DNA from 4 places in the Roseibium sp. AS2 genome. Region 3 is predicted to be linked to each of the others. Evidence: predicted binding sites of a transcription regulator. Region 3 holds the regulator's gene; each other region holds the start of a gene.
The links. The regulator PhoB, encoded in region 3, activates phosphate uptake and scavenging genes when phosphate is short. The targets are predictions, from matches to a motif close to TGTCATNNANCTGTCAT.
Positions count from the first base shown of each region.

Region 1: WNZ15_RS13770 (DUF2794 domain-containing protein) is a predicted target of PhoB. The motif match lies at 4,363-4,379, and genes of this name have one in related genera.
Region 2: WNZ15_RS14575 (esterase-like activity of phytase family protein) is a predicted target of PhoB. The motif match lies at 5,691-5,707, and genes of this name have one in related genera.
Region 4: WNZ15_RS13595 (DUF1045 domain-containing protein) is a predicted target of PhoB. The motif match lies at 4,791-4,807, and genes of this name have one in related genera.

Region 1 covers NZ_JBBMQN010000004.1:374,240-381,794, forward strand. The annotation lists gene WNZ15_RS13750 (TRAP transporter large permease subunit) at 1-818, opposite strand, end outside; gene WNZ15_RS13755 (TRAP transporter small permease subunit) at 815-1,321, opposite strand; gene dctP (TRAP transporter substrate-binding protein DctP) at 1,415-2,443, opposite strand; gene WNZ15_RS13765 (PLP-dependent aminotransferase family protein) at 2,578-3,978, shown strand; gene WNZ15_RS13770 (DUF2794 domain-containing protein) at 4,438-4,827, shown strand; gene WNZ15_RS13775 (hypothetical protein) at 4,837-5,490, opposite strand; gene WNZ15_RS13780 (S8 family serine peptidase) at 5,600-7,555, opposite strand, start outside.
Region 2 covers NZ_JBBMQN010000004.1:530,418-537,972, forward strand. The annotation lists gene WNZ15_RS14545 (Asp/Glu racemase) at 140-883, opposite strand; gene WNZ15_RS14550 (Xaa-Pro peptidase family protein) at 931-2,073, opposite strand; gene WNZ15_RS14555 (pyridoxal-phosphate dependent enzyme) at 2,066-3,148, opposite strand; gene WNZ15_RS14560 (metalloregulator ArsR/SmtB family transcription factor) at 3,305-3,640, shown strand; gene WNZ15_RS14565 (arsenate reductase ArsC) at 3,660-4,169, shown strand; gene WNZ15_RS14570 (multidrug effflux MFS transporter) at 4,271-5,470, opposite strand; gene WNZ15_RS14575 (esterase-like activity of phytase family protein) at 5,785-7,555, shown strand, end outside.
Region 3 covers NZ_JBBMQN010000006.1:90,090-97,644, reverse strand. The annotation lists gene argF (ornithine carbamoyltransferase) at 1-88, opposite strand, end outside; gene WNZ15_RS18365 (aspartate aminotransferase family protein) at 85-1,284, opposite strand; gene WNZ15_RS18360 (GcrA family cell cycle regulator) at 1,720-2,250, shown strand; gene phoB (phosphate regulon transcriptional regulator PhoB) at 2,324-3,022, opposite strand; gene phoU (phosphate signaling complex protein PhoU) at 3,214-3,906, opposite strand; gene pstB (phosphate ABC transporter ATP-binding protein PstB) at 3,939-4,736, opposite strand; gene pstA (phosphate ABC transporter permease PstA) at 4,748-6,097, opposite strand; gene pstC (phosphate ABC transporter permease subunit PstC) at 6,097-7,555, opposite strand, start outside.
Region 4 covers NZ_JBBMQN010000004.1:346,430-353,984, reverse strand. The annotation lists gene phnG (phosphonate C-P lyase system protein PhnG) at 39-572, shown strand; gene phnH (phosphonate C-P lyase system protein PhnH) at 572-1,198, shown strand; gene WNZ15_RS13615 (carbon-phosphorus lyase complex subunit PhnI) at 1,203-2,324, shown strand; gene WNZ15_RS13610 (alpha-D-ribose 1-methylphosphonate 5-phosphate C-P-lyase PhnJ) at 2,321-3,250, shown strand; gene phnK (phosphonate C-P lyase system protein PhnK) at 3,247-4,035, shown strand; gene phnL (phosphonate C-P lyase system protein PhnL) at 4,048-4,752, shown strand; gene WNZ15_RS13595 (DUF1045 domain-containing protein) at 4,865-5,629, shown strand; gene WNZ15_RS13590 (alpha-D-ribose 1-methylphosphonate 5-triphosphate diphosphatase) at 5,626-6,771, shown strand; gene phnN (phosphonate metabolism protein/1,5-bisphosphokinase (PRPP-forming) PhnN) at 6,857-7,402, shown strand.

The sequences.
Region 1 (7,555 bases), on a different contig from region 3:
ACGAGTTCCCAACCGAGACGGCGCTCGACCAGCGCGGACAGGAACGCGAGGAACACGCCGACCGCTGCGGCCTCGGTCGGTGTGGCGATGCCCATGTAGATGGTGCCGAGAACGCCGACGATGATGATGAGGGGCAGCACTAGCGATTTCAGCGCGGCGATGCGTTCGTCCCAGGTGGCGGCTTCGCTGTCGTCCGGCCGTGGCGCGACGGCGGGGTTGAGGGCCGCGCGCAGGACGATGTAGCCGATATAAAGGGACGCCAGCAGCAGTCCGGGCACGACGCCGGCGATGAACATCTGGCCGATGGAGGCCTGGGCCGTGACCGCGTAGACAATGGTGATCACGGACGGGGGAATGAGGATGCCGAGGGTTCCGCCGGCGCAGATCGTGCCGATGGCGAGTTCCGGACTGTAGTTGCGCTTGAGCATCGAGGGCAGGGCAAGCATGCCCATGGCGGCCACGGCGGCGCCGACGATGCCGGTCATGGCAGCGATAATGGTGCAGATGACGATGGTGCCCACAGCCAGTCCGCCCGGCAGGCGCCGCGACCACAGTTCCATCGCCCGGTAAAGACTTTCGATGACGCCGGATCTCTGCAGGGTGCTTGCCATCATGACGTAGAGCGGGATCGCGAGCAGTGATTCCGACGTCATGGTGGAATAGAGATTGAGGACGGTCACGGTCAGGGCGGCCGGGCCCCACAGCAGCAATGTGAAGACGAGGGCCAGCGCGCCGAGCGTGAAGGCAAGCGGCACGCCCGTCAGCAGCAGGCCGATCAGGCCGGAGAACATGATGAAAAGAACGAATTCGGAGCTCATGCGTCCGCTCCGATGGTGTTTTCAGCGGGAAAAACCGTGCGAAGGATTTCCACGACGGCCTGGGCGAACAGCATCGCGAAGGCGAATGGCACAATGAATTTCAGCCACCAGATCGGCGGGTTCCAGGCGGAAAAGCTGGTTTCGCCCATGCCGTAGGCATTGATCGCCAGCGGCCAGCTGACCACCGCGAACACACCGGCAAATACGGCGACGACAAGATAGGTGAACACGTCCGAGACAGCTTTCGCTCGTCCGTGCAACTTGTCACTGAATATGTCGACGGCCACATGGCCCTTCAGATGCAGCAGGTACGGACCGGCCAGCATGAAATGGGGGCCGAAGACAAGCGTGCTTGCCTCCATCGCCCAGACCGTCGGGGCGTCAAAGGCATAGCGGGCGACAACCTCGAAGAGCAGCATCGGCACCACGGCGAAGATGAGTGCGGCGGCCACAAGGAAAAGGACCCGGTTGAGGCCGGTGACGAGGGAGCAGATCGAATTCATGACATCGTGACCGCGGGAAGGCTGGGGCACACAGCTGGCGGCCGGTGCCGAAGCACCGGCCGCCAGCCGGCGGGAGGAAGATCGAACGAGATCCTAGAGCAGACCCAGAGACGTCATGAAGTCAACCTGGCTGTTGAGGACGCGGGTTGCCAGGTCGTCGTCCTTGGTCGCCTTTTTCCAGGCTTCCACGGCCTTCTGGCGATTGGCGGCCACGTCCGCCGGATCGAGGGTGATGATCTCGACGCCCTCGTCCTGATACTTCTCAAGAACTTCGACGTTCTGGACCAGGATGTGCTGGCGCAGCGCGCCGGACACTTCCCGTGCCGCAACGGCGAGGGCCGCCTTGTAGGCGTCCGGAAGCGCCGCATAGGCTGCCTGATTGGCGACATAGCTGGTCGCGGTGGTCGGCTGGTGCACGCCGGGCAGGATGATGAACTTGGCAACCTCGGCCAGACCGGCCTCGTAGTTGGCTGTCAGATCGCCCCGGTCGGCAAAATCGATCAGGCCTTTTTCAAGCGCCGTGTAGACCTCACCGGTCGCCATGGGCGTGACGGCGACGTCCATGTCTCCCATGACGGCGGAGGCCAGTCCGACGAAACGGCCTTTCTTGCCGGCCATGTCCGCGATGGTTTCCATCCTGACCGTGGAGTGGATGGGTTCTTCGCCATAGACCGACGGCGCGATGTAGAAGAGACCGGCCTTGGCATAGGCTTCGCGGGCGAGGTCCAGTCCGCCGAGTTCATAGAACCAGGCTTCATACTGGTCGGAATCGGGGAAGCCGAAGGGGACCGTAGACGTGAAGGCGAAGGCCGGGATCTTGCCGGCTTCGTAGCCGTCGAAGGTCTTCATCATCTCGAAGGCACCGGCGCGCACGGCGTCGAAAGCCTGGTTGGCCGGGACAAGCTGTCCGGCGGAAAACAGCTTGATGTCGAATTTGCCGTCCGTCAGTTCGCTGACGCGCTCGACGAATTTCTTTTCGTATTCATACGGTGTGGTGCCCGCGTCCCAAAGCGCCTGCATGCGCCATTCCACGGCATCCTGAGCCTGTGCCGCGACCGGTGCGGCCAGTGCAACCCCACCCATGACAAGACCCGCAAGGAGCCCGCGTCTGTTTACTGCCATTGTTTTTCCTCCCGTTCAGACATTTGCTTTCTTGACTAATGGCGCAAACTGTCATGAAAAGTAGTGGGACAATCAAGGGACGGTTGGGTGGAAAATTCAAGTCACTGTCCCAGTGAAAACGGGGGGACAACCCTATGAGCGACGGCAAACGGCGTCTCACGCGCGTCGACGAGATTGTGGAAAAGGTGACGCTGATGCTGGAGGCGGGTGCCTACAAGGCCTTTGAGCGGCTGCCCTCCGTTCGTCACGGCGCCCGCGCACACGGCGTCTCGAAAAACACCATGGCGGAGGCTTACGACCGGCTGGTGGCGCGCGGTCTGCTCGAAGCGCGGCCCGGATCGGGCTATTACATCTCCCAGGTCAGGCCGGACACACCGGCCCCGTCGGCACCTCATGTTGCCGCCGCCGTCGACGGTATTTCCCTGCTGCGTGAACAACTGGAAAAGCATTACGAGGTGCGCCCGGGGGACGGCCGCCCCCCGCCCTTCTGGATGGAAGGCTCCGAACTCAGGCGGCATTTTGCGGTTGCCAAGGTTCCCTATCCGGAAGAAATCCAGTTCGGTTACGGCAGTTTCTGGGGGTTCGGTCCGTTGCGCGACCGTCTGAGGATACAGTTGCTCGAGCGCTCGATCCCGGTGCAGCCGGACGGCCTGCTTCTGACCAACGGCGTCAACCACGGGCTGGACCTGATCATCCGTCACCTGACCGAGCCGGGAGACACGGTCTTCGTCGACGAACCGGGCTATTATCCGCTGTTTTCCAAGCTCACGTTCGCGAAGCTCAATATCGTCGGCATCCGGCGGGACAGGGATGGCCCGGACCTGGACGATCTCGCGGCGAAACTCGCGGTCCATCGGCCGAAGATGTTCTTCACCCAGTCGCACGGCCACAATCCGACCGGGGGTTCGCTGTCGCCGTCACGGTCGTTCGGGCTGATGCAACTGGCCGAACGCTGGGGCATTCTGCTGGTGGAAAACGATGCCCTGTCCGACATCCTGCCGTCGACGCTGCCGCGGCTTGCCGCGCTCAACGAGTTGAGCCGGGTTCTTTATCTGGGCAGCTTTTCAAAGACGTTGTCGGCAAGTCTGAGATGCGGCTATGTGGCCGGCTCGCCGGAGATCATCCGGCGCCTGGCGGACATCAAGATGATCACGCAGGTCAATTCGTCCGAGCATGTTGAACGGTTTGTCTTCAATCTCATCCAGGCGGGGCATTACCTGCGTCACCTCAGGCGTCTCAGGGGGCGGGTCGAGGAGGCCTACAAGGCGGCTTTCGGCAGTCTGGAAGCCCTGGGGCTTTCCCTGATGGAGAGTTCCGTACCGGGATTTTATCTGTGGGCCGAATTTCCCGGCGAGATCGACGAACAGGAATTGTGCGCGGAAGCCAGCCGGGCGAGCATCTTCATTTCGCCGGGCTCGGTTTTCTATCCGAACCGCAAAACCCGCCGGCGGGCGGCCATGCGGGTCAACGCGGCCTATGGCACAGACCCGAGGTTCCTCGGATTTCTCGACGATTTCCTGAAAAGGGCGAGATGACGGGATCGGGGCGGGCGCCCTGACGGAGGCCGTCAAATGAAAAGGGCCGGCTTGTCGCCGGCCCTTCAGTTGCCCTGATGTTTGACTCAGTTAAATCTGGTGGACCGGCGAAAACTCCGGGGGGCTGGGGGGCTAATGCATTCCGCAGCTTCCGCTTGTCCTACCCATCAGGGTATGATCTGAATATGGGTGGTCAAAATGGCTCGCCAAGGGCTGGAATGAGGCAAAAACAAGGAAATTTCTTCTTTCTTTCTGGGCAAAGTGCCGTAACGTCGTTTTTGTACGTTTTCCTCCGGAAATTCCCTCGTAAAATTACCGGCATTGCGGCCTGAAGAGGCCTTCGCGGCTTTGCGGACTTGCCATCCGACCCCAAGGCAACGCAAGATGACAGCCAGGTGACAGGCCGTGCCCGGCGCGATTCCCTCACCGCTGCGAAACCGCAAACGGAATGGAGGCGGAATGAGCGAAGCCGATGACAGCGCGTTCAAGCGCGGCACGGGATCCATCCCGATGCCGCAGGCCCAGCCGGCTCCCCCTTCCAAACCTGTGGTCGCCTTCGACCGGCGTGAACTCAATACGATCCTGAGGCTCTACGGCCTCATGGTGGCCGACGGCGAATGGCGCGACTATGCGATCGACCTTCTGAAGGACCGGGCGGTTTTCTCGGTGTTCCGCAGGTCCTCCGAAATGCCGCTTTACCGGATCGAGAAGGATCCGAAACTGGCCCGGCGCCAGGGGGCCTATTCGGTCGTTGCCACCGGCGGCGTGATCCTGAAGCGGGGCCACGACCTCGGCCAGGTTCTCAAGGTGCTCGAGAAAAAGAAACACCTTCGTGTCGTCCCCGCCTAGGGCTGGGTTTCATGCGGTGCCGGACGGATTGTAGACGATGTTGGCGGATGGCGAGAATTCCCGGAAGTAGGGCTCGCAATGGATCCGCTCCAGTCGGTTCATGTAGTCTCGCCGGTCCGGGTCCTGCGTGCGGCGCAGGCCGCGGGCGCGCCTGAGCGGTTCCGGGCAGTCGACGAAAATCGTTGCGTCGAACCAGCTTCTGACGGCCTCATGCAACAGGAAGATGCCGTCGCACAGAACGACGGCCGGCCGGCTGTCCCCGAGGTCCAGCGTGTAACAGGCGTCGAGTTCTCCGGAATCGGGGTTCCAGGCACGGTTGAATTCCAGACGCCTTTCCCTGCGCAGCGCGCTCAGCGCTTTTTCAATCTCGTTCCAGTCGTACCAGTGCTGAGGGTTTTCCGCGGTGCCTGCCCTGCCGCCGTCGCCGGTCTGCTCCGCGATGCGCCTTTCGCGGTCCTTGAAGCCGAGGCTGGAAAACCGGTCGCACTCGAAATGGCACGCCTTGCCTGCAAGCGCCTGCATCAACGACCGGCACAGGGTGGTTTTTCCTGCCCCCGCGAAGCCGCTGACGGCAACGAAGACACTGTCCCGGTGCCGGGCTCCTTCCTGGACCCGCGCCGTCAGGGTGGTAATGTCCCGGACTGGTTTCTGCGTGTCGCTCATCGGCTCCGGAGCGCTTTCAAATCAAGGAGGCTGACCGTCTGTCGCCCCCGAAGGCGTGATCGAAGCCGAGCGGGGGAATGTGTGAACCGCCAGGGGTTGCCGGCCGCGCTCAGAACTTCAACGACAGCTTGAGGTTGACCAGGTGGCTGTCGGCGTTTTCGCGAAAGGCTCCGGAATAGCCGATCGAGCTCTTCAGCCCGGACTCCTTGAAATCAAACTCCATGCCGGCTCCGACGAAGGCGATGTTCCGGCCGATCTCGGCGGTCGTGCCCGTCAGGTCAGAGCCGAGCAGCCGGACTTCGCGGCTGTACTGGTCCGGACCGATGGCGCGGGCATAGGCGATGTCGAATTGGGCGTGAACCGTGGCGAAGGCGAGGTCGGCGGCACGCGGGCGCATGTTGAGCCCCGGGCCGATCGTTGTTTCGGTGAAATTGCCGGCCGGGGCGGAGAGGTCGAACACGCCGGCACCGCTCTCGTCGTAGGCGCCCATCCATTGATGCACGACGCGGCCATGCAGATAGGGCCGGAGCGCTCCGGCGCGCGTGTCGAAGCTGGACCCGGCGCGCATGGCCAGCCAGCCGCCGAGGTCGGTGCTTTCACTGCTGGCGGTAAGGCCGGACCCACCGAGGACCGTGCCGCCCGTGCCTGAAATGTCCTTGCGCGTCTGATTGGTGCGGAACACGCTGAAGCCGGCGGCCGCATCCGCGAAATAACGGTCGTCGTCGTAAGTGCCGAAAACCGTCAGGTGATATCCCGTGACATCGGCGCGGTCGCTGCCCGACTTGATCCTGGAGCCGGTGAAACCGAGACCGGTCCCAAACGTCGTGGTGTCGGTTCGCAGCAGTTCCATGCTGCCGAAGACGCCTCCCGACCACGACTCGGCGTCGCTGCCGGACCCGTCTCCCGAAAGCCGGCTGGCGGTCATGATCGGCTGAATGACGATCCTCCTGCCGGACGCCTGCCCCTTGTTCCCGCCATGTGTGGAGACCATGACGCTGTTGCCGGCACCGGATCCCGCCAGATCCTGGCCGCGCCGGGTCACGGCGATGAGCTGGTTGAGAATGTCCATCCGGGCCCAGACGGCCTGGGCCGGAAAAGCGGCTGTCGTGGCCTGTTTCGTGGCCACAAGATTGCCGACATTCAAGAGGCCCCAGCCATAGACCCCGTCTATTCCGCTGGCGCCGATATCGGTTGAGGTCTGCAGCACAAGTTCGGCGAGTTCGGCCGCCGAGGCATTCGGGTACATCTCCCGGGCCAGGGCGAGGGCACCGGTGACATGGGGCGCGGCCATGGAGGTTCCGGAATACCGGACGTAGCCGCCGTCGGTGGCTGTGGAATAGATCCCGTCTTCGTCTTCGTCGTCACCGCCGCCAGGCGCGGCCATGCACCAGTTCGCGGCCACGCCGCACCAGTTCGCATAGTCGGTGATCTTGCCGTCGCGGCCGACTGCGGTCACGGCGAGCCAGCTTGACGTCAGTTCGGAGAAATAGAGCGGCAGTTGCGCTTCCAGGCCCGGATTGGTGTCCCCGTCGTTTCCCGTGGCCCAGACAAGGACCGCGCCGCGGTTGGCCGCATCCCGGAAGGCGCCCAGCTGGTTCGGCATGTTTTCGCGGATGTAGGCACGGCCCTCGGCAATGTCCTCGTCGTCTTCCGGGTCGACGACGTCGCCTCCCCAGGAGTTGTTGAAGAACTCGATGCCGTTGTCGAGGCCGTAGCTGTAAACCCGAGGAACGACGACCTCCAGCTCATCGTCGTCCGCGCTGCCGTCCTCGTCGAAGATGGTGAGGGCGGTCAGCTTCGCGTCCGGAGCCACACCCATCATGCCGGTGCCGTTGGAGGCCGCACCGATAATGCCGGAGACGTGGGTGCCGTGGCCGTTCGGATCGTCGGTGACGGGATCCTGGGTGTATCCGTCCAGGGAATAACCGCTCAGGTTGGGAGACAGATCGGTATGGTCCGGCGTTATGCCGGTATCGACAATGCCGACACTTGCGTTCTTGCCGGTGTAGCCGGCCTGGAAGGCCGCCTGGGCGCCGATCAGCCCGAGGCCATACTGATTGGAAAA
Region 2 (7,555 bases), on a different contig from region 3:
AGACGGCGGAGTTCTTGCCCGGAATCCCGCCAAAGTCAACAGGTAAAGCCGAGACCGGCCCGATCCTCCTTGCCTGCGGCCGGTGCGAAAGCGCGTATCTTCCGGATTCAGGATGCCCGGAAAATGTATCGCAGTCTGTCTATGCGTGGAAAAGGCGGCCTGGTCCGGCCGACTTCCAGGGAAGGCCGGCAAGGACCATCATGTGCCAGGCCAGCGCCAGATTGGAGCTGATGACCGGTTTGCCCAGCCGCTGCTCGCAAGCCTCGATCACCTTGAAGGTGCGCAGGTTCGTGCAGGACGCGAATACGGCCTCCACCTTCGGGTCGCTGCCGACCCTGCAGATGGCTTCCTCCACGGACGCCAGGGCAATGCGCGCGACGACGGCTTCCTCGCTCTGGTCGAAAGAACCGACCGTGACAGGGTCCAGGCCGTTTTCTTTCAGGAATGCGCAGACCGCATCGGAAACGCTGGCCACATAAGGCGAGACCACGCCGACCCGCGTAACCTTCAACTGCTTCAGCGCGGCAGCAACCGCGCTGGCCGGATTGGTTGCCTGCGCTTGCGGGTGAACCCGGCGGATGGCTTCGGTGACGGCTTCCGGCCCGATCATGGTCGCCCCGGATGTGCAGGCATAGGCGACGGCATCGAGCGGACGGTTCGAGGGCAGGAGCGCGGCGGCACCGGCGAGGCCCGATTTCATCTGCATCAGGGTTTCCGGCGTGACCTGCGGCGCGCTTTCGATCCGGGTGTGATACAGGGCGACGCCGTCCAGATCGAACAGGCTGCGAAATTCGCTTTCGATGGTTTCGTCCGCGCGCAGAACGATCAGCCCAAGCGCCGCCTTTTCTCCCGGGCCAGTGTCTGTTTCAAAGCTCAGTTTCATGCCCCTGCCTTTCAAGCCCCTGTCTTTCAAGCCCCTGTCTCCGAAAATCAGCCGCCGATGACCGGAATGTCCGGTCCGGCGGGAACGCTCAGGAAGTCCGGATCCCCGTCGCGAATGACGATGTTTTCCTCGTGGACCATCATTTTGCCGGCGCCCAGATCAATGCCCGGCTCGAGCGTCAGCACCATGCGCTCGCGAAGCACCGTCTCGTCGAAACCGGTCAGGGACGGGGCTTCGGTCAACTGCATGCCAAGACCGTGACCGAACCGGCCGACATCGCCTTCGCCCTGGCCGATCGTGTCCGCCATGGCCCGGTACAGGTCGGCGCAGGTTTGTCCGGGCCGGGCAATGGCCGCAGCAGCTTTCACCGCCGCAACAAGCGTCTCATGGGCGCGCCTGACGGCCTCGGAGGCCGTTCCGATCGCGAAGTTGCGGTCGAAGTCGCAGAAGTAACCGGTTCTGGTAGCGCCGGTGTCGAGCATCAGAACGTCGCCGGCCTTCAGTTCCCGTTCGTTCGGCGGCGAGATCACGTCGCCATAGCCGCCCTGGCCCGCGCCGCCGACAAGATACGGAACGTCATCGGCGCCCTGGTTCAGCAGTTCGATCCGGAACGCCCGGAACACGCCGCTCAGGGGCTGCCCCTCATGGAACAGGCTGGGCGCATTGGCAAAGGCCGCCGACCCGATCCGGCAGATGTCGCGCAATCGCCCTATTTCAGCTTCCGATTTCACCATTCTGAGGGCCTGGACCAGATCCGTGGCATTGACGAATTCCGCGCCGGTCAGGCGGACCTGCAGCGTCATGAAATCGGCCAGGGGCATGCGCAGCGAACTTTCCCGGCCCATGGGCATGCCGATCCGGCTGTACTCCTTCAAGGCGTCCGCCAGCGCGCCGATGCCGTCATCGACGGGATGCGGTGCGGAGAAGGTGCGGATGTCGTCCAGCCAGGTGGTGGCCATCAGGTGGGCGCCGATCTGCGGGATCACCGCAACCGGCTTGCCGCCGGCCGGCACCACCAGGAACCACGGCCGGGTCGGACTTTGCCAGAAGGGTGTCCTGAATCCGGAAAAATACCGGACCTCAGCTTCCGTGGTGAAGAACAGCGCGTCGAGACCGGCGGCGCGCATGGCACGCTGCGCCCGTTCGGTGCGTGCCGCGAACTCGGCTTCGGGAAAGTCCGGCTCAGCCATCCTCCGGGCCTTCCGAAAGATAACAGAGCGCGCGTGTCTCCGGGCCGAAGTTCAGCGCGCGGGCGTGGGCGCCGGCATGATGCAGGGCGGCGATGCCGGCGGCGCCCGATGCCGTCGTTGCCAGATCGTACTCCGCGAGCAGGGCGACCGTTTCGGCTGCCTCTTCATCCGAAATCGTCGCGAAGATGTCTGCTTCCCGCGCCAGATATTTCAATGCCAGGTGCGACGGTTCCTTGCAGTCGAGCCGTCCCATGATCGAGACGGGGCCGGGCGCGGTGACCGCCTTGCCGGCCTGGATGCTGGCCTTGAGCGCGGGCGCGAAGTCCGGTTCCGCCACCACGATGGTGACGTCCCGGCCCCAGGTGGCCCGGGCGCTGAACGCGCAAGCGGCGGCAAGACCGCCGACACCGGCCTGCAAGAACACGTGGGTTGGCGGCTCGGGTATCTGCCGCGAAATTTCGGTGCCCATGATCAGGTAGCCTTCCATCACGTCCCGTCCGGCGCCGGTCATGCCCGGCCAGGTGCTGTCGGGAAGAAGCACCCATCCGTTGGCCTCGGCCTGCCGTTCGGCTTCCGCCATGCTGTCCTCGTAGGTGGCGCCGGCCCTGACAACCGTCGCCCCCGTTTGCCGAAGCCGCACCGCAAAGGCTTCCGGCACCGTTTCGGAAACAAAAACGGCCGCCTTCGCTCCGTAGAGCGGCGCGCCGGTGGCGAGCGACAGCCCGTGGTTGCCCGCGCTGGCGCAGGCGAAGGTCACGCCCTCGAGAGATGTTCCAGGGTCATCCGCATTGCCGTCCCGGACTTTCTGCCCGGCCCGTTTGGCGATCGCATAGGCCGCGCCGAGCGCCTTGAAGCTGCCAAGACCCATCCGGTTGCGCTCGTCCTTGAGGTAAAGCGCGCCGATGCCGAAAGCCTGCGCAATATCCCTGCGGTCCAGGAGCAAGGTCGGGCCTCCGTCCGGGCTTCCTGCCAGAAAGGTCTCCGCCGCCACCGGGGTTTCGGAGATCGTGCCCTCCGCAAGGCCTTCGGGGTCGGGCAGGCCTTCGCCAAGCCAGGGATTTTTCAGTATGTCCATGGGCCACCTTGATCGTGTCGATGGCACAGGTCATCAGCAGTCACCGCCAATTTCAAGTGCTCCGGCGCCAAATGACGGTTTCCGTCCAACGCGCGGTGTTATCGCGACAGCAATCCGGGGCTTGTAAAACTTCCATAAATCGGGATATCATGATTTATGGATATAAATGATGCCTTGGGTGCCTTCGGGGCGCTCAGCCAGAAAACACGGCTGGATGTGTTCCGGCTTCTGATCAAAGCGGGTCCCGCCGGCATGAGCGCAGGTGACATCGGCGAGGCGCTGGGCGTTCGCCAGAACACGATGTCGGCCAACCTGTCGGTGCTGCTGCAGGCGGGTCTTGTCCGCAACGAACGCGAGGGCCGGATCATCCGCTATTTCGCGGATCTGGACGGCACCAGGCAACTGTTGACGTTCCTGATGGCTGACTGCTGCGGCGGTCATCCGGAATTATGCGCGCAGGTCATGGAAACGATTGCCTGCCATAAATCGTAAACCACGCTGGGAGACCCCAATGTCGGACGAAGTCTATAACGTGCTTTTTCTCTGCACCGGCAATTCCGCCCGGTCCATTCTGGCCGAATCCATCCTGAACAGGGACGGACAGGGCCGTTTCAAGGCCTATTCCGCCGGCTCTCACCCGAACGGCAGTGTTCGGCCCGAAGCTCTGGAACTGCTGAATAAACTCAATTTCAAGACCGACGAGCTTCGCTCCAAGGACTGGAGCGAGTTCGCGGAACCTGGTGCCCCGGTGATGGATTTCGTCTTCACCGTGTGTGACAACGCCGCCAGCGAAGTCTGCCCGGTTTGGCCCGGCCAGCCGATGTCGGCTCACTGGGGGCTGCCGGATCCTGCGGCGGTTGAAGGTACGGAAGCCGAGCGGCGGCTGGCGTATAGCGACGCCTTCCGCATGCTGAACAACCGCATTTCGATCTTCATGAACCTGCCGATGACGTCCCTGGACAAATTGTCCCTGCAGAAGAAACTGGACCAGATCGGCACGTCCGCCCACGAGCCGGCCTGAACTGCCGCGTCGGGCACCCGCCCGACGTGACGCCATCCGGTCTCTGACGCCCTCAGCATTCGACCCACCCTGTGCTCATCCGGGCGCAGGGTGATCTGTTTTCAGGCCGGCGCGTTGTGGCGCCGTGCCGGGCGCAGGGTCAGCAGGGCGATGATCAGAGCCGTCAGCGCACAGGCCGCGACCGCGCCGACCAGCGGCAGCGGCGTGCGGTCGAAGAACGGACTGCAAATCAGAATCATCACGCCGCCGGACACCATCTGGAACGTACCGCCCAGGGACGAGGCCATGCCGGCATGCTCGCCGTGCTCTTCCAGGGACATCACCATGGTCGGGGCGATGACCTGTCCGAGGCAGGTGTTGCCGAGAAACAGCAGGGCCATGAGCACCGGCAGGTCGTCGATGCCGCTCCAGACCAGCACGAACAGCAGCGACGTTGCCGCGGCGAAGCCGCAGACCGCCAGCAGGGCGACACGGCCCATGCCGAAACGTTCGCCGAATGTTGCCGCGAATTGCGATGACGCGAAGAAACCGACGGCGTTGAGTGCGAACACCAGGCTGAAGCCCGTCGGTGTCAGTCCGTAATGGCTCATGTAGACCAGCGGCGCGGCGGCGATGAATACGAAGAAACTGGCCAGCGAAAAACCGCTGATCAGGGTCAGGCCCATGAACCGGGCATCCCTGAGCAGATAGACCGCGCTGCGGATCATCGCGACCGCATCGATCCGTGCGCGGCGCTCCGGCGGCAGTGTTTCAGGCAACAGGAAGGCCATTTGCACCATTGCGGCGAATGCCAAGATTGCAAGAACGCCAAAAATCAGCCGCCAGCTGCCGAATTGTATGATCACGCTGCCGGTCAACGGTGCCAGCATCGGCGAGATGCTGATGACCAGCATGACGAGCGCCATCAGCCGGGTCGCCCGGCTGCCCGTGTGCAGGTCGCGCACGACGGCGCGCACGATCACCATCGGGGCGGCCGCGCCAAGCGCCTGGACGAAGCGGCCGATCGTCAGCGTCGAGACATCCGGCGCCGCCGCGCACAGCGCGGAGCCGGCGATAAACACGACGAGGCCGATGAAAACCGGCATCTTGCGGCCGAACCGGTCGGCCAGAGGTCCGTAGATCATCTGCGCCAGACCGAAGGCGATGAAATAGACCGTGAAGGTCATGTGGACCGCCGCGTCGTCGGTGTTCAGGTCGCGCACGATTTCTGGCATCGCCGGCAGGTAGAGGTCGATTGCGAACGGGCCGACTACAGCCAAGAGCCCGAGCACGACTGCGGCGCGCACAAATCCGATCTGCATGAAATGTTCCGATAAAACCGGCGCCTGGGCACAAAAGCACAACAGGCGCGAAACATGGGGAACCACCAGAGTGGAAGACCCGGCTATCGAAGTCGAGTCCTTTCTGGTCTGAAGCCTTGCGAAAATCGCATATCCGGGTTGCGTCGCAAGCTCATTGGACTTGCGGATGTGTCTTCCCGGATGCCGGAAAAACCGCCTGAAGATTCCATCCACCGCCGTGTGTCATCAAAGCTTCATTCAAGTGTCACCGATCTTGCAAGGAGCCCTTCTAGCTTGCCGCCATCTTTAACTCGACATTTGTGGGAGCAAGTGCAGTGGCGAACCTTCGCGGACGTTTTTTAAAAGGTGTCAGTCTTGCCGTATTGTTCGGCCTCGGGGCCGTTCCGGCTGCCCAGGCCGGTTATTTCGAGCGCATCAATTCCTACCCGGTCTACAAGACCCTGCCGGATGGTGCCGACAAGGCGACGGAGACGGTTGCCGAAATCATCTACGCTTCCAGGGACGGCCGCACGCTGGCCTTCACCGACAGCCCCGGCGAGGCGATCGTGTTCGTCAATGCCGCCAATCCGCTGAATGTCCAGCCGCTGGCGCGCGTCGCGCTCGGCGGTGAGCCGACATCCGTTGCCGTCGGCGCCAGGGCCGCCTACGCCGGTGTCAACACAAGCGAAGACTTCATCAATGCCACCGGCCACATGGCCGTGATCGCGCTGGATGGCATGGGCATCACCGCGACATGCGACGCCAAGGGCCAGCCGGACAGCGTTGCGATCTCGCCGGACGGAAAGTTCGTTGCCATCGCCATCGAGAACGAGCGCGACGAAGACCTCAATGACGGCGTCATCCCGCAGATGCCGGCCGGCCATCTTGCGATCTTCGACCTCGACGACAACGGTATGCCGACCAATTGCGACGCGGTCCGCATCGTTGACATGACCGGTCTGGCCGAGGTGGCGCCGACCGATCCGGAGCCGGAATTCGTTTCCATCAACTCGAAGAACCAGGCTGTCGTCACCCTGCAGGAAAACAACCACATCGCGATTGTCGACCTGGCAAGCGGCGACGTGACCGCGCATTTCTCCGCCGGCACGGCGTCCGCTGAAAACATTCCGGTCTCCAAGGCCCGCATGAGCGATGCCTCGGGTTCCACGGAAGATGTCCGGCGAGAGCCGGATGCGGTTGCCTGGATCGACGACGAGCGGTTCGTAACGGCCAACGAAGGCGACTATGAAGGCGGCTCGCGCGGCTTCACGATCTGGAACTCCAAGGGCGACGTTCTGTTCGACAGTGGCAACCAGATGGAACATCTGAGCATGTCGCACGGTCATTACCCGGCCAAGCGGGCCGCCAAGAAGGGCACCGAGCCGGAAGGCGTCGCCATCGGCGCGTTCGGCGGCGAGACGCTGATCTTCGTCAATTCCGAGCGCGGCAATTTCGTGGCGGTCTACAAGGACACCGGCGCCGAGCCGGAATTCGTTCAGCTTCTGCCGACCCATGTCGGTCCGGAAGGCCTGCTGGCAATCCCGAACCGGGATCTGTTCGCGGTTGCCAACGAGGTGGACGAAGACGGTGTGCGCTCGCATGTCTCGCTCTACCAGTACGGCGCCGAGGCTCCGGCCTATCCGTCGATTGTCTCCATGCTTGACCCGGAAAAGCATGCGCCGATCGGCTGGGGCGCGTTGTCGGCTCTCGCAGCGGACCCGCAGGATGCCAACACGCTCTACGCGGTCAGCGACAGCTTCTATGACGATGCCCGCATCTACACGCTGGACATCGCCTCCAAGCCGGCGAAGATCACTTCCTATGTGACGGTCACCGGTTTCAACCAGTCCAAGCTGGACCTGGAAGGCATTTCGGTCGCGAAAGACGGTGGCTTCTGGCTGGCGTCAGAAGGCCATCCGGAAAACGACCGCAGGCATCTGTTGCTGAAGGTCGGTGCCGATGGTGCGGTGAGCGAGGAAATCACCCTGCCGCAGTCTCTGATCGACCAGGCGCAGCGCTTCTCCTTTGAAGGCGTCGCCGAATTCGAAATGGGCGGCCAGACGCTCGTCGCCGTCGCCGTTCAGCGCGAGTGGAAGGACGATCCGA
Region 3 (7,555 bases):
TCTTGCCGGCCTCCAGAATGGCGCGCAGCTCGTCACCGTCGAAATCGGTCAGGTCGAGAAAATTCCGATAGGATTCATTGGCGGTCATCCGGCCGCTCCTTCCACCAGGTTCGTTTCAATTGCCAGGGCGGCCACTTCAAGGCGCTCCATGGCAATCGCAATTTCGTCTTCACTCATCGTCAGCGGCGGCATGATGCGGACGACGTTTTCGCCCGCAGGAACCGTCAGCAGACCGGCATCCCGTGCAGCCGCGACAAAATCTCCGACCGGAACGACGCATTTCAGACCGAGCATCAGGCCATTGCCGCGCACTTCGCCAAGAACAGCCGCATGACTGTCCACGAAACCGGCCAGCTTCTGCTTGAAACTGAGCCCCTTGCGCCGGACGTCCTCCAGAAAGCCATCCGACAGAACAACGTCCAGCACCGCATTGCCGACCGCCATGGCCAGCGGATTGCCGCCGAATGTGGTGCCATGGGTTCCGGGCGCGAGCGCAGCGGCCGTTTCGGCGGTTGCCAGACAGGCGCCCATGGGAAAGCCGCCGCCGATACCCTTGGCAATCGCCATCAGGTCCGGCTCGACACCGGTCCACTGGTGCGCGAACAACCGGCCCGTCCGTCCGACACCGGTCTGGATCTCGTCATAGATCAGCAACAAGCCGTTTTCGTCGCAAAGCTTGCGGACGGCTCGCAGGAATTCGGCGGGGATCTCGCGGATACCGCCTTCGCCCTGGATGGGCTCGATCGCGATTGCCGCCGTCTGCGGTCCGATCGCGGCCTTCAGCGCGTCGATATCGCCGACGGGCACCTGGTCGAAACCGGGCGCCTTCGGGCCGAAGCCTTCCATGTACTTGGCCTGGCCGCCGGCAGCGATGGTCGCAATCGTCCGGCCGTGGAAGGCCCCCTCGAAGGTGACGATATGGAACCGTTCGGGCTGGCCGTTGTCATAGTGATACCGGCGCGCGCATTTGATCGCGGCTTCCATGGCTTCCGCACCGGAGTTCACGAACAGCACCTTTTCGGCAAATGTCGCCTCGCACAGCCGCCGGGCCAGACGTTCCCCGTTCGGGCTCTGGTGCAGATTGGAAACGTGCCAGAGCTTGCCGGCCTGCTCCTGCAGCGCCTTGACCAGATGAGGGTGGCTGTGTCCGAGCGCGTTCACCGCAACCCCGGAGCCGCAATCGAGGAATCGTCGGCCGTCTGCCGTCACCAGCCAGACACCTTCCCCGTGATCGAATGCCAGTTCCGATCTTGCGTAATTCCCGAACAATGCGGTCGCGGACATAACCTCGTTGAACTCCTCAAAAACGGCCGTTTCTTCAGCGCCACCGTGACGCCGTACGGCACCTGCAAACGGTGCGCCCGGCCAAAACGCAACGTGCCGCCCGATAAGGCGGCACGCAGCAGTTTTCTTATACACTGCCCCCACCATGGACTGTCAATGGAAATGCGCTGCGGCGCCCCGCCAGCGCGCAAATGGCGAATTCCTCAAAATTCTCAAGCACCTCGCCATAATTGGGGAAAAGTCGGTTCATCCCCAACTGGATTTGGGTGAACGGTTGCCTGACAAATTAACGTTATTGTAACCTCTGGGACATCACACACGAGATCTCGTGCGGCAAATCATCAAGAGGCACTAGATATGCCATCCTTAGGCGCGACTACGTGCGCTTAACACGAGGTTAATGGCTGCAGGGCAGCCCAAGAAAAGGGTGCGGCAATGAGTTGGACAAACGACCGGGTTGAGCTTCTCAAGAAGCTCTGGAGCGACGGATTGAGCGCGAGCCAGATTGCTGGCGAACTGGGTGGTGTCACGCGCAACGCCGTCATCGGCAAGGTGCACCGTCTGGGCCTGTCCGGCCGGGCCAAATCAACCTCTTCCAGCGCGAAGCCGCGGCGGGCCCGGCCCGCTTCGACCGGTGCCGCAACGCCGAAGAGACCCGCCCAGCAACCGCAGTCCATCGGCGCGACGGCGCTGAAAGCGGATTTTGCTCCGGCCCCGGCGATCGTGCCCAAGCCGGCCGTTGAGCCGATAGCGGATCTTGTGCCGATCTCGCAGCGGGCAAGTATTCTCACGCTGACGGAGCGGACCTGCAAATGGCCGATCGGCGATCCGGCGACAGATGATTTCTATTTCTGCGGCCGCCAGTCCGACCCCAGCGTCCCCTATTGCACCCATCATTGCAAGATCGCCTACCAGCCCATGGCCGACCGCCGCCGGGACCGCAAGGTTGTCGCCCAGGCGGGCTGACCGCAGGCATCGCGTTCCCAGACAGCAAAAACCCGCCGACATGGCGGGTTTTTTCGTATCAGGCTGCCGCGTTTCAGGCGGAGACGGTGAACTGATCGTTGAAGGCGTAGCCCGCACCCCGGACGGTCCGGATCGGGTCCTTGGCCTTGCCCTTGTTGAGAGCCTTGCGCAAACGGCCGACATGCACATCGACCGTGCGTTCGTCGACGTAGACATCATGACCCCAGACACCGTCCAGCAACTGCTCGCGGGAGAACACCCGGCCCGGAGACGTCATCAGGAATTCCAGCAGCCGGAATTCTGTCGGACCCAGGTGGATTTCCTTGGCATTGCGACGCACACGGTGAGTTTCCCGGTCCAGCTCGATGTCTCCGGACCGCAGCATGGTGGAGACCACTTCCGGACTGGCCCGGCGCAGGATCGCCCGCACGCGTGCCATCAACTCCGGTACGGAGAACGGCTTGACGACATAATCGTCGGCGCCGGTGGACAAGCCGCGAATTCGCTCCGCTTCTTCACCCCGCGCCGTGAGCATGATCACGGGCAGCCGCTCCGTGTCCTCGCGTGCGCGCAGCCTGCGGCACAGCTCGATGCCTGACAACCCCGGCAGCATCCAGTCGAGCAGAAGAAGGTCGGGCTGGCTTTCCCGAAGCCGGATCTCGGCCTCGTCACCCCGGACACACGCTTCGACAGCGTAGCCCTCTGCTTCCAGATTGTATCTTAGTAGAAGGCTGAGGGGTTCTTCGTCTTCAACGATGAGCACCTTCGGCATACATCTCGCTCCAATTTCGGCAACCGGCGCAACAGGTCCCTGACCTGGCGCCGGCCGGTTCTTTTTCCGTGATCAATCTCGACGGAACCTTACGTATCGTGCTTGCGTCTGACCGGGCACGAAATGCTTTGCGACTTGTGACCCGGTCAACATTCGGGTGTCCGTTCGCTCCCGATTGAACCTTTGGTGACCTAGGCGCCGGTTTCGTCGACTTTCGCACGGTCTTCCGGCAAACGGTCGCCCGTGACCATGTAATAGACGTTCTCGGCAATGTTGGTCGCATGATCGCCGATCCGCTCGATGTTCTTTGCGCAGAACAGCAGATGGACGCATTGGGTGATCACCCGCGGATCTTCCATCATGTAGGTCAGCAGCTCGCGGAACAAAGACGTGTAGATGGCGTCGATTTCCGCGTCGGCTTCCTGCACGCGGCGGGCTTCCTCCGCGTCCTTGCGCGCATAGGCATCCAGCACCCGCTTGAGCTGCGCGAGGGCAAGCTCCGTCATGTGCTCGACACCGATCGCAAGCTTCTTGGACTGCAGGTCGCTGTCGATCGCGATGGCCCGCTTGGCGACGTTCTTCGCCAGATCGCCGACACGCTCCAGATCGTTGGAGATGCGGGTTGCCGCGGTGATCTCGCGAAGGTCCTGGCCCATCGGCTGACGGCGCGCGATCAACTCGATCAGCTTGCTTTCGACTTCCTGCTGAAGACGGTCCAGACGGGCGTCCTTGTCGATCGTCGACCTCGCCAGCTCCAAATCCTGGGAAACCAGTGCGGAAATGGCGTCGGCAAACGCCTTTTCGGCCAGTCCACCCATTTCGGCGACCTTGCCGGCCATGGCCGTCAGTTCTTCATCATAAGCCGAGACTGTATGTTCAGCCATTCTGTAGTCCCCTTGAGATTTACGGAAATCGCTTAGCCGAAGCGGCCAGTGATGTAGTCCTGTGTACGTTTGTCTTTCGGATTGGTGAAGATGTCTTCTGTCAGACCTTCCTCAACCAGCACGCCGAGGTGGAAGAATGCGGTACGCTGAGACACGCGGGCGGCCTGCTGCATGGAGTGCGTCACGATCACGATCGTGAAGTTCTCGCGCAGTTCGTCGATCAGTTCTTCCACCTTGGCCGTGGCGATCGGATCAAGCGCCGAACACGGCTCATCCATCAGGATCACTTCCGGGCTGACGGCGATCGCACGGGCAATGCACAGACGCTGCTGCTGACCACCGGACATGCCGGTGCCCGGCTCGTCCAGGCGGTTCTTCACTTCTTCCCAAAGACCGGCTTTCTGAAGGCTGGAGGAAACGATCTCGTCCAGATCGGTCTTGTTCTTTGCTAGTCCGTGAATGCGCGGACCATAGGCAACATTGTCGTAGATCGACTTCGGGAACGGGTTCGGCTTCTGGAACACCATGCCGACCTTGGCGCGCAACTGCACCGGGTCCACCTTCGGATCGTAGATATCCTCGCTGTCGATCTTGATCGACCCTTCCACCCGGCAGATGTCGATCGTGTCGTTCATGCGGTTGATGGTCCGCAGGAACGTCGACTTGCCACACCCGGACGGACCGATGAAGGCGGTGACCGAACGTGGTTGAATTTCAATGTCCACATCCTTGATGGCGTGTGTGTCGCCATAATAGACTTGGACTTTTTTTGCGGAAATCTTGCTGTCGGTCATGTTTTTCGCCTGTTCAATATTCGGCATCTCGTTCATCGGATCATCCCTTACCAGCGGCGCTCGAACCGGCGGCGCAGGATGACCGCGAGAACGTTCATGGTGAGGAGGAACACCAGAAGCACGATGATTCCACCCCAGGCTTTTTCGTAAAATGCATAGTCGGCGCGCGCGGCCCATGTGTAGATCTGTGCCGGCATTGCCGAGTTCGGATCGGTGAAGCCTGCCACGATACCTTCAGGGTATCCGCGTGCCACGAAGCCGACCATGCCGATCAGCAGCAGCGGCGCGGTTTCACCGAGTGCCTGCGCCAGACCGATGATGGTGCCGGTCAGGATGCCCGGCATGGCCAGAGGCAGGACATGATGAAAGATGGCCTGCATCTTGGAAGCCCCAACCCCGAGCGCGGCGTCCCGAATGCTCGGCGGCACCGCTTTCAGCGAAGCGCGGGTCGAGATGATGATCGTCGGCAGGGTCATCAGCGTCAGCACCAGCCCGCCCACAAGCGGTGCGGACTGCGGCAGGTGCATGAACTGGATGAAAACCGCCAGACCCAGAATACCGAACACGATCGAGGGGACGGCCGCCAGGTTGGAAATGTTCACTTCGATCATGTCCGTGAACCTGTTCTGCGGCGCGAATTCCTCCAGGTAGATGGACGCGGCCACACCGATCGGCAGGGACAGGAACAGGACCACCAGCATCATGAAGAACGAGCCGACAACGGACGCGCCGATGCCGGCGCCGCCCGGATTGTCCACACCCGAATCCGCACCGGTGATGAAGTTCCAGTTGAAGACGTTGGTGATGACACCCGCCTCAACCAGATTGTCGACAAGATCCAGATCGCTCGCCTGCAGGAACCGGCTGTCGGTCATGTTCTCGCGCGTGACGCGGCCGTTCATGTAGCCGTCGACCCGGGAGGAGGCCGCCAGCTCAAATCCCGCCGGCTCGCCCAGATTGTCCGGGTTGGACTGGAAATATGCGCGAATGGTTCCACCCGGCTTGCCGACGATCCGTTCGATAGCGGCCGCATCGAAGGGAACGTTCACACCGCGTTCCTCGAGCTGACCCTGGAGCGCACCGATAAAGATCTGCTCGTAGGCCTTGGTCTTGAAAAGCTGAGATTCGGCAGCGTCGAACTGTTCCTGGGTCAGCGTGAAATTCACGTTGACCACGGTCTTGGTGAATGCCGGCAGGCCTTCGGAGACGATCGACACCGCCAGGACGATGAGGAAGAACAGGCCGATTGCGATGGCACCGATGCCATAGGCCTTGAACCGGGTTTCGGACGCATTGCGCCGGCGCGTCAGATCATCAAGCGCATAGAGCGATTTCGATTTGACCGGTGCATCGGAAGACGACCCGGACGTCAAGGGAGGAAGGTTTGTGTCGGTCATCAGTCATACTGCTCCCGGTACTTGCGCACGATGTAAAGCGCAACAATGTTGAGACCCAGGGTCACCACGAAGAGTGTCATGCCCAGGGCGAATGCGACCAGCGCAACCGGTGACGCGAAGTCGGCATCGCCTGTCAGCTGACTGACGATCTTGGCGGTCACCGTGGTCATGGCTTCGAAGGGATTGAGGCTCAGGCGCGCAGCCGCACCGGCCCCGAGCACCACGATCATGGTTTCACCGATCGCGCGGGACGCGGCCAGCAGAATGGCACCGACAATGCCGGGCAAGGCGGCGGGAAGGATGACCTTCTTGACGGTTTCGGACCTGGTGGCCCCCAATCCGTAGGAGCCGTCACGCATGGCCTGCGGCACCGCGTTGATGATGTCGTCGGACAGGGAACTCACGAACGGGATCAGCATGACCCCCATCACCAGACCGGCCGTCATGACCGCCGTTCCCGCCTTCATGATGCCAAGACCACCGTCGCCGAAGACCGACAGCAGCATGGGACCGACGGTCAGGAGGGCGAACAGGCCGTAGACGATGGTCGGGATGCCCGCGAGAATTTCAAGCAGCGGCTTGGCAACGGCGCGCACTTTCGGGCCCGCATATTCGGACAGGTAGACCGCCGCGAACAGGCCGATCGGGACGGCCACGGCAAGCGCCACGATGGAGATGTAGAAGGTGCCCCAGAGCAGCGGCAGGATGCCCAGTTCGGATGAACCACCGCGGCCGGAGAAGCTCGGCGACCAGGTCAGGCCGAAGAAGAAGTCCATTGCCGGATACAGCCGGAAGAACTCCACCGTGTTGAAGACCAGCGACAAAACGATGCCGAGCGTCGTGAGAACGGCGATCAGGGCGGCGGAGAAGAGAGCGACCCGTATGCCCTTTTCAACGGTGTTGCGCGCCCTGAAATCCACGTTGGTCTCGCGCAGGGCCAAAAGAGCTCCGGCGATGGCAGCCAGAATGACGACGATCGACATGATCAGGTTGCCGGTCGAGACCACAACCCGGTAAGCCTGCGCGGCGCGCATCACCGGCTGGGTGATCTGGGAGGTGACGATCTGGCCGGCATCCTTGAGCCGGGCCGTGATGTCATTGAAATCGGCCCGCGCGTTGCGCGCGAAGTCCTCGGTCATCTGACCGGAGGCGACCACATTGTCCAGTCCCTGCGCAGCACGCCGAACCTCCGCCATCACAAGGCCGAGGGAGGATCCTTCGCTGATCGCCGACTGCGGGATCATGCCGGAAATTCTGCTGTCGACGTAGAACGGCTGGGCAAGCAGCCAGACAACAAGAATGAGAAATGCCGGAACGGCGGCTTTCATAGCCACGTTCGAACCGTAGTAGGAAGGCAGAGAATGCAGCAGCCGCATGTCGCCACCGGCGCTGGCCAAGGCACGCGCGCGCCCAACTACGTAGCCAACCAGCGCGATGGCGAGCACGATCACAATGAGC
Region 4 (7,555 bases), on a different contig from region 3:
CGCCTCCGAAGAACCGCCCAAACCAAAAAGCGCGCTTCATGAACCATTCTCAAGATACCAACGCCGATGAACCGGCCACGGGACGTGCCCAGGCGCAGGACCCGGTCGGGACATCGAACGACGCGCGCGGCGATGCGTCCGCCGCACGCCAGTCGGCAATGGCGACCCTTGCGGCCGCACCGCCCGAAACGATCGCCGAGAAATACGGCACGCTGTCTCCCCCGGCTTTCGAACTGGTACGCCAGCCCGAAACCGGCCTGGTGATGGTGCGCGGCCGCATGGGCGGCACCGGCAGTCCGTTCAATCTCGGCGAGGTCACCGTCACCCGCTGCGTCGTGCGCCTCGACACCGGCGAGACCGGCAGCGCCTACAGCCTCGGCCGCAACAAGCAGAAGGCTATGCACACGGCGGTGATCGACGCGCTCTGGCAGCGCCCCGAGACCCGGCAAACCATCGAGAACGAGATCATCGCCCCGCTCGCCGCCGCACAGGCCGCCGCGAAGACCACGGTCCGGGAAGAAACCGAGGCAACCAAGGTCAATTTCTTCACCATGGTCCGGGGAGACACCTGATGACGATCGCTTCCGAGACAAACCAGACACCGCTGGCCGCCGGGTTTCCGGATCCGGTCCACGATGCGCAGGGCTGCTTCCGTGCGCTGATGGACGCCATGGCCCGGCCCGGCACCCGCCGGAAGATCGAAACCGGTCCCCTGAACCCGCCGGCCCCTCTGACGCCGGTCGCCGCCGCCATCGCCCTCACCCTGTTCGACTACGACACGCCGGTCTGGCTCGACCGGCCGCTGATGACGTCGGACGCGGTCAAGACCTTCCTGCGCTTTCACACCGGCGCGCCGATCGTGTCGGAACCCGTGGACGCCGCCTTCGCGCTGGTCAGCGCGCCGGTTGCCATGATCCCGCTGGCTGCCTTCAACCAGGGCTCGGCGGAATATCCGGACCGGTCGACGACGGTGATCCTCACCGGACAGGATTTCGCAAACCCGGCACAGGTCACCCTCAGGGGTCCCGGCATCAAGGACACCGTCTCCTTCGCCACCGGGCCGGTGCCGCCGGTCTTCTGGGACCAGGTGACCGCCAATGCCCGTCAATTCCCGCGCGGGATCGACCTTGTCTTCGCCGGCCGGTCTGAAGCCGCCGCGCTGCCCCGGTCCACCCGGATCACGCTTCAGGAGATGTGACCCCATGTATGTTGCCGTCAAGGGTGGCGAAAAGGCCATCCGCAACGCCCACAAGCTCACCGCGAAGCGCCGCAGGGGCGACACGTCCGTCCCGGCGCTGACCCTGGAGCAGATCGCGCAGCAGCTCGCTCATTCCGTTGCCCGGGTGATGGGGGAAGGCTCGCTCTACGACGAGACGCTGGCCGCCCTGGCGATCAAGCAGGCACGCGGTGACCTGATCGAGGCCGCCTTCCTGATGCGCGCCTACCGCACCACCCTGCCGCGCTTCGGCTACAGCACTCCGGTCGACACGGGCGCCATGCTGGTCGAGCGGCGTGTCTCGGCCACCTACAAGGACCTTCCGGGCGGACAGGTTCTGGGCCCCACCTTCGACTACAGCCACCGGCTGCTGGACTTCGCGCTCGCCGCCGAGGACGACGGCATGGCACCGGAAGTGGAAGCCGCCGAGCCGCAGGAAACCGCCATGCCGCGCGTGACCGACCTGCTTGGCGACGAGGGCCTGATGGAACCGGACCCGGTCACCGACGAGGACACCCCCGTCGGGGACCTGACCCGCGAGCCGCTGGCCTTTCCCGCCGACCGGGACCTGCGTCTGCAGAACCTGGCCCGGGGCGACGAGGGCTTTCTTCTGGCGCTGGCCTATTCCACCCAGCGCGGCTACGGCCGCACGCATCCTTTCGCCGGCGAAATCCGCTATGGCGAGGTCGAGGTGGAATTCTTCGCAGAGGAGCTCGGCTTTGCCGTGAAGCTCGGCACCATCAAGGTGACCGAGTGCCAGATGGTCAACCAGTTCAAGGGCTCGGCCAGCACCGCGCCGACCTTCACGCGCGGCTACGGCCTCGTCTTCGGCCAGGTCGAACGCAAGGCCATGTCGATGGCCATGGTCGACCGGTCGATGCGCTGGCAGGAACTGGGCGAGGAGCCGGTCGCGCCGGCCCAGGACGTCGAGTTCGTGCTGTCCCATTCCGACAACATCCAGGCGACCGGCTTCGTCGAACACCTGAAACTGCCCCACTATGTCGACTTCCAGGCCGAACTCGGACTGGTCCGCCAGATGCGGTCCGAATGGTTCGAAAAACGCCGGCAGGAAGAAAACGACGACGCTGACCGGGAGGCCGCGGAATGAACGACACGGCTCAGATATTCGAACAGGGCGAATACAATTTCGCCTATCTGGACGAACAGACCAAACGCATGATCCGCAGGGCGATCCTCAAGGGCATTGCCATCCCCGGCTATCAGGTGCCGTTCGCCTCGCGCGAAATGCCGATGCCCTATGGCTGGGGCACCGGCGGCGTCCAGGTGACCGCGGCGATCCTGGGCCAGGCCGATTGCCTGAAGATGATCGACCAGGGGTCCGACGACACCACCAACGCGGTCTCCCTGCGCGGTTTCTTCGAAAAGACGGCCGGGATCCGCACAACCTTCGAGACGTCGGAAGCGACGATCATCCAGACCCGGCACCGCATTCCGGAAAAGCCGCTCACCGAGGACCAGGTGCTGGTGTTTCAGGTGCCGATCCCCGAACCCTTGCGCTTTCTGGAGCCGCGCGAAACGGAAACCCGCAAGATGCACGCGCTGGAGGACTACGGCCTCATGCATGTGAAACTCTACGAGGACATCGCCAAAAACGGCCACATCGCCACCACCTACGCCTATCCGGTCAAGGTCAACGACCGCTACGTGATGGACCCCTCGCCGACACCGAAATTCGACAATCCGAAGATCGACCGGATGGCCGCGCTTCAGCTCTATGGCGCCGGCCGCGAGAAGCGCATCTATGCCGTTCCGCCCTATACCAAAGTCAAGAGCCTCGACTTCGAGGATTATCCCTTCGAGATCCAGACCTTCGACAAGCCCTGCGGGTTGTGCGGTGCGGAGAATGTCTATCTGGACGAGGTCATCCTCGATGACCGGGGCGGCCGCATGTTCGTCTGTTCAGACAGCGACTATTGCGAGGAACGGCGCGCCGACGGCCATCTCGGCCCGATGGCGGCGGATCCCACCATGGCCGGAATTAGCGGCCACAAGCCGGAGGAGACCGCGCAATGAGCGTCACCCATCCCGAAGACCCGCTGCTGCAGGTCCACAAGGTCACCCGCTATTACGGTGACCGCGTCGGCTGCCTGGATGTTTCGTTCGACCTGTGGCCCGGTGAAGTTCTGGCCATCGTCGGTGAAAGCGGTTCCGGCAAGACCACGCTGCTCAACTGCCTGTCCACGCGCCTTGCCCCGACGGCCGGCGCCATCGAATACCGCATGCGCGACGGCTCCATGCGCAACCTCTACCAGTTGACCGAGGCCGAACGCCGCCTTCTGATGCGCACCGACTGGGGCTTCGTCCATCAGAACGCCGCTGACGGGTTGCGCATGAATGTCTCCGCCGGCGCCAATGTCGGCGAGCGGCTGATGGCCGTCGGCCAGCGCCACTACGGCAACATCCGTTCAACGGCGGACGACTGGCTCGGCCGGGTGGAAATCGAAAGCGACCGCATCGACGACGATCCGCGGTCGTTCTCGGGCGGCATGCGCCAGCGCCTGCAGATCGCTCGCAATCTGGTCACCGCGCCGAGACTCGTCTTCATGGACGAGCCAACCGGCGGGCTGGATGTCTCGGTGCAGGCCCGGCTTCTGGACCTGCTGCGCCGTCTGGTCGCCGATCTGGGTCTGTCCGTGGTGATCGTCACCCACGACCTTGCCGTCGCCCGGTTGCTGTCCCACCGGATCATGGTGATGCGCCATGGCAACGTCATCGAGACCGGCCTGACCGACCAGGTTCTGGACGACCCGCGCGAGCCCTACACCCAGTTGCTCGTCTCTTCCATTCTCCAGGTGTAAAGGAGGCGTTCGATGCCTGTGCGCTTGTATCTCAACAATGTCGGCAAGTCCTTCACCATGCATCTGCAGGGCGGCACCGTCATTCCCGTGGTTCAGAATGTCGAATTCTCCGTTGATGCCGGCGAATGCGTGGTCCTGGGCGGCCCGTCCGGTGCCGGCAAGAGCTCGATCCTGAAGATGATCTACGGCAACTACCGCTGCGACGAGGGCCAGATCCTGGTCACCGTCGGTGACGGGATCGTCAATGTGGCCGGCGCCGAGCCGCGCCGGGTCCTCACCCTGCGTGAAGATACCATCGGCTATGTCAGCCAGTTCCTGCGCACCATCCCGCGTGTTTCGGCGGAGGACGTTGTGGCCGAACCGCTGATCGCGCAGGGAACGGATGAAACCGAGGGCCGCGACACTGCCCGCGCCCTGCTGTCCCGGCTCAATGTGCCCGAGCGCCTGTGGACCCTGCCGCCGGCGACCTTCTCCGGCGGCGAGCAGCAGCGGGTCAACATCGCCCGTGGTTTCATCGCCCATTATCCGGTCCTCCTGCTGGACGAACCGACCGCGTCCCTGGATGCCGCCAACCGGGCGGTGGTCGTGCGGCTGGTGGAGGAAAAAAAGGCCAGGGGCGTCGCCATGGTCGGCATCCTGCACGATCAGGATGTCCGCGAGCAGATCGCCGACCGGATCATCGACGTCACCGGCTTCAGCGCCGAGGCCGCCGCTTGACCGAAATGACGAGGAAAGCCTTGCAGGCGGGTGGAAACTGTCACAGAACGGTCACCACCCGCCGTTAGGCCGTCTTTCCGGCCTCTCCCGTGAACCGAATGCGAATCCGACCATGCGCTACGCCCTCTATTTTGCCGCCGATGCACACGACCCGCTGATGCAGCTCGGCAATGCCTGGCTCGGCCGCGACCCGTTCACGGGCGAGGCTCTGCCGCAGCCGGCCGTCGCCGGGCTGACGGCGGACAGGGTCCGGGACCTGACGACGGACCCGCGCCGCTACGGGTTTCACGGCACGCTGAAGGCCCCGTTTTCCCTGCGCGGCGACCAGACCGAAGCAGCCCTGCTGCAGGCCTGCGAGCAGTTTGCCGACGAAATCGCGCCCTTCGACATAACGGGCCTCGGCGTCAATCGGCTCGGACGGTTTCTCGCCCTGACACCGGAGCGGGAAGAGCCCGGCCTCAGAGCTTTTGCTGGGCTCTGTGTGCGCCGCTTCGAACCGTTCCGGGCACCGCTTTTGGACGCCGATCTGGAGCGCCGCCGCAACAGCGGTCTGACGGAACGGCAGGACCGGCACCTGACCCGGTGGGGCTATCCCTACATCTTCGAGGAGTTCCGCTTCCACATGACACTCTCCAGCAAGCTGGAGAACGAAGCGGACATGCGCTGTCTGGCCGAAACGGCCGAAGGCTACTTCGCCGACGTCACCGGCCGCCCGCGTGCCTGCAGCCATTTTGCACTGTATACAGAGGCGGAGCGCGGCGCGCCGTTCCAGGTGCACACGGTCTTTTCGCTCAGTGGCTGCGTGTCTCCACTGGACGCCGCAATCGCCCCCCATTCCCCGGCCCCCGATCACCCCACAAACGAGGAACCTGCATGAGCGCGACGCCCCAAGTCTTCAAGAATGCCACCCTCATCCTCGCCGACGAGGTGATTGACGGGTCGCTGACGGTCGGCGAAACCGGCCGGATCTCCGGAACCGGCTCACCGACCGGGGTCGCGGGACATGACTGCGAGGGCGATTATCTGCTGCCGGGCCTTGTCGAACTGCACACCGATCATCTGGAAACCCATTACGCCCCGCGGCCGAAAGTCCGCTGGAACCCGGTGTCCGCGGTGCAGGCCCATGACGCACAGATCGCCTGTTCCGGCATCACCACCGTATTCGACGCGCTCCGGGTCGGCATGGATGAGGACGCGGATCTGCGCTACCCGGACATGCGCAAGCTGGCCGATGCCATCGAGACAGGCCAGCGCGAAAACCGCCTGCGCGCCGACCATTTCATCCACCTGCGCTGCGAAGTCTCCGCGCCGGACGTTCTGGAGGCCTTCGAGGTATTCAAGGACGACGACAGCATCCGGCTGATATCGCTGATGGATCACACGCCCGGCCAGCGCCAGTTTGTCTCGCTCGACGCTTACAAGATCTATTATCAGGGCAAGAAGGGCTTTTCCGACGCCGAAATGGAGGTCTTCATCCGCAGGCGCCAGGAACGCGCCAGCGGTCTGGCCCCGGACAACCGGAAGAAACTGTCCGACATCGCCCAGGCACGCGGCATCGCCATTGCCAGCCACGACGACGCCACCCGCGAACATGTCGACGAGGCAATCGGCCTGCACACCAGGATCGCGGAATTTCCGACCACCGTGGAAGCGGCGAAAGCCTCCCATGACGCCGGCATGGCCGTCCTGATGGGCGCGCCGAACGTGGTGCGCGGCGGCTCCCATTCCGGCAATGTTTCCGCGAAGGAACTCGCCGAAGCCGGCGTGCTTGACGTGCTTTCCTCCGATTATGTACCGATTTCCCTGCTGCAGGCCGCCTTCCAGCTCGCCGCGGACATCGAAACGATTTCCCTGCCCGAGGCCGTCAGGACAGTGACCTCCACTCCGGCGGCCGCGATCGGACTCGCCGACCGGGGCGCGCTGCAACCGGGTCTGCGCGCCGATCTCATCCAGGTGAAGATGGTCGGCGGCATCCCGATTGTGCGCGGCGTCTGGCGCGAGGGTCGACGGGTTGCCTGACGCAGCGGCGGATGCGGCCGGAAAGCTCAGTCCCGAAAAACTGGGGCCCAAAAGACAGGGGCCCAAAAGACTGGGGCCCGGACGCATGATTCTCGTCGTCGGACCAAGCGGCGCGGGCAAGGACACGCTGATGGACGCCCTGAAGCAGCGGCTCGACACCCGGGACGACGTGGTCTTTGCACGGCGGGCGATCACCCGTGAGGCGGATGCCGACGCAGAGGATCACGACACTCTGAGCCGCGCCGATTTCGACCGGATGACTGCTGCCGGAGAAGTCGCGCTGGCCTGGGAAGCCCACGGCCTCGGCTACGTCATCCCGCCGGCCTATGACGACTTCATCCGCACCGGCGGCACCGTCATCGCCAACGGCTCCCGGCGTGTGCTGAAACGCGCGGAAGAAAAATACCAGACCGCCGTCACCCTGCTGATCACAGCACCCGTTGAAATCCTCGCCGAACGCCTTGCGGCCCGCGGCCGGGAAACCCGGGACGACATAGAACGCCGCCTGAAACGGGCCGATCTGGAACCCGACCGGGTTGCCAACCTGGTCCGCATCGAGAACACCGGCACCGTGGAAAGCGCCGTCAACGAGATGATCTCGGCACTGGGGTTTCATACCAGGGAGCGATGATCTCGCTGCCGGGCAACCCGGAGTTCCGGTTCCAGGCTGCGCCCCTCACCCGGCGCCTGCGCGCCGACCTCTCCCCATGGGAGAGGTTACGCGTGCGGGTGACACATCCATGCCATTCTGACCAGCCTGCTCTTGTCTCAAGCAGAACAAACT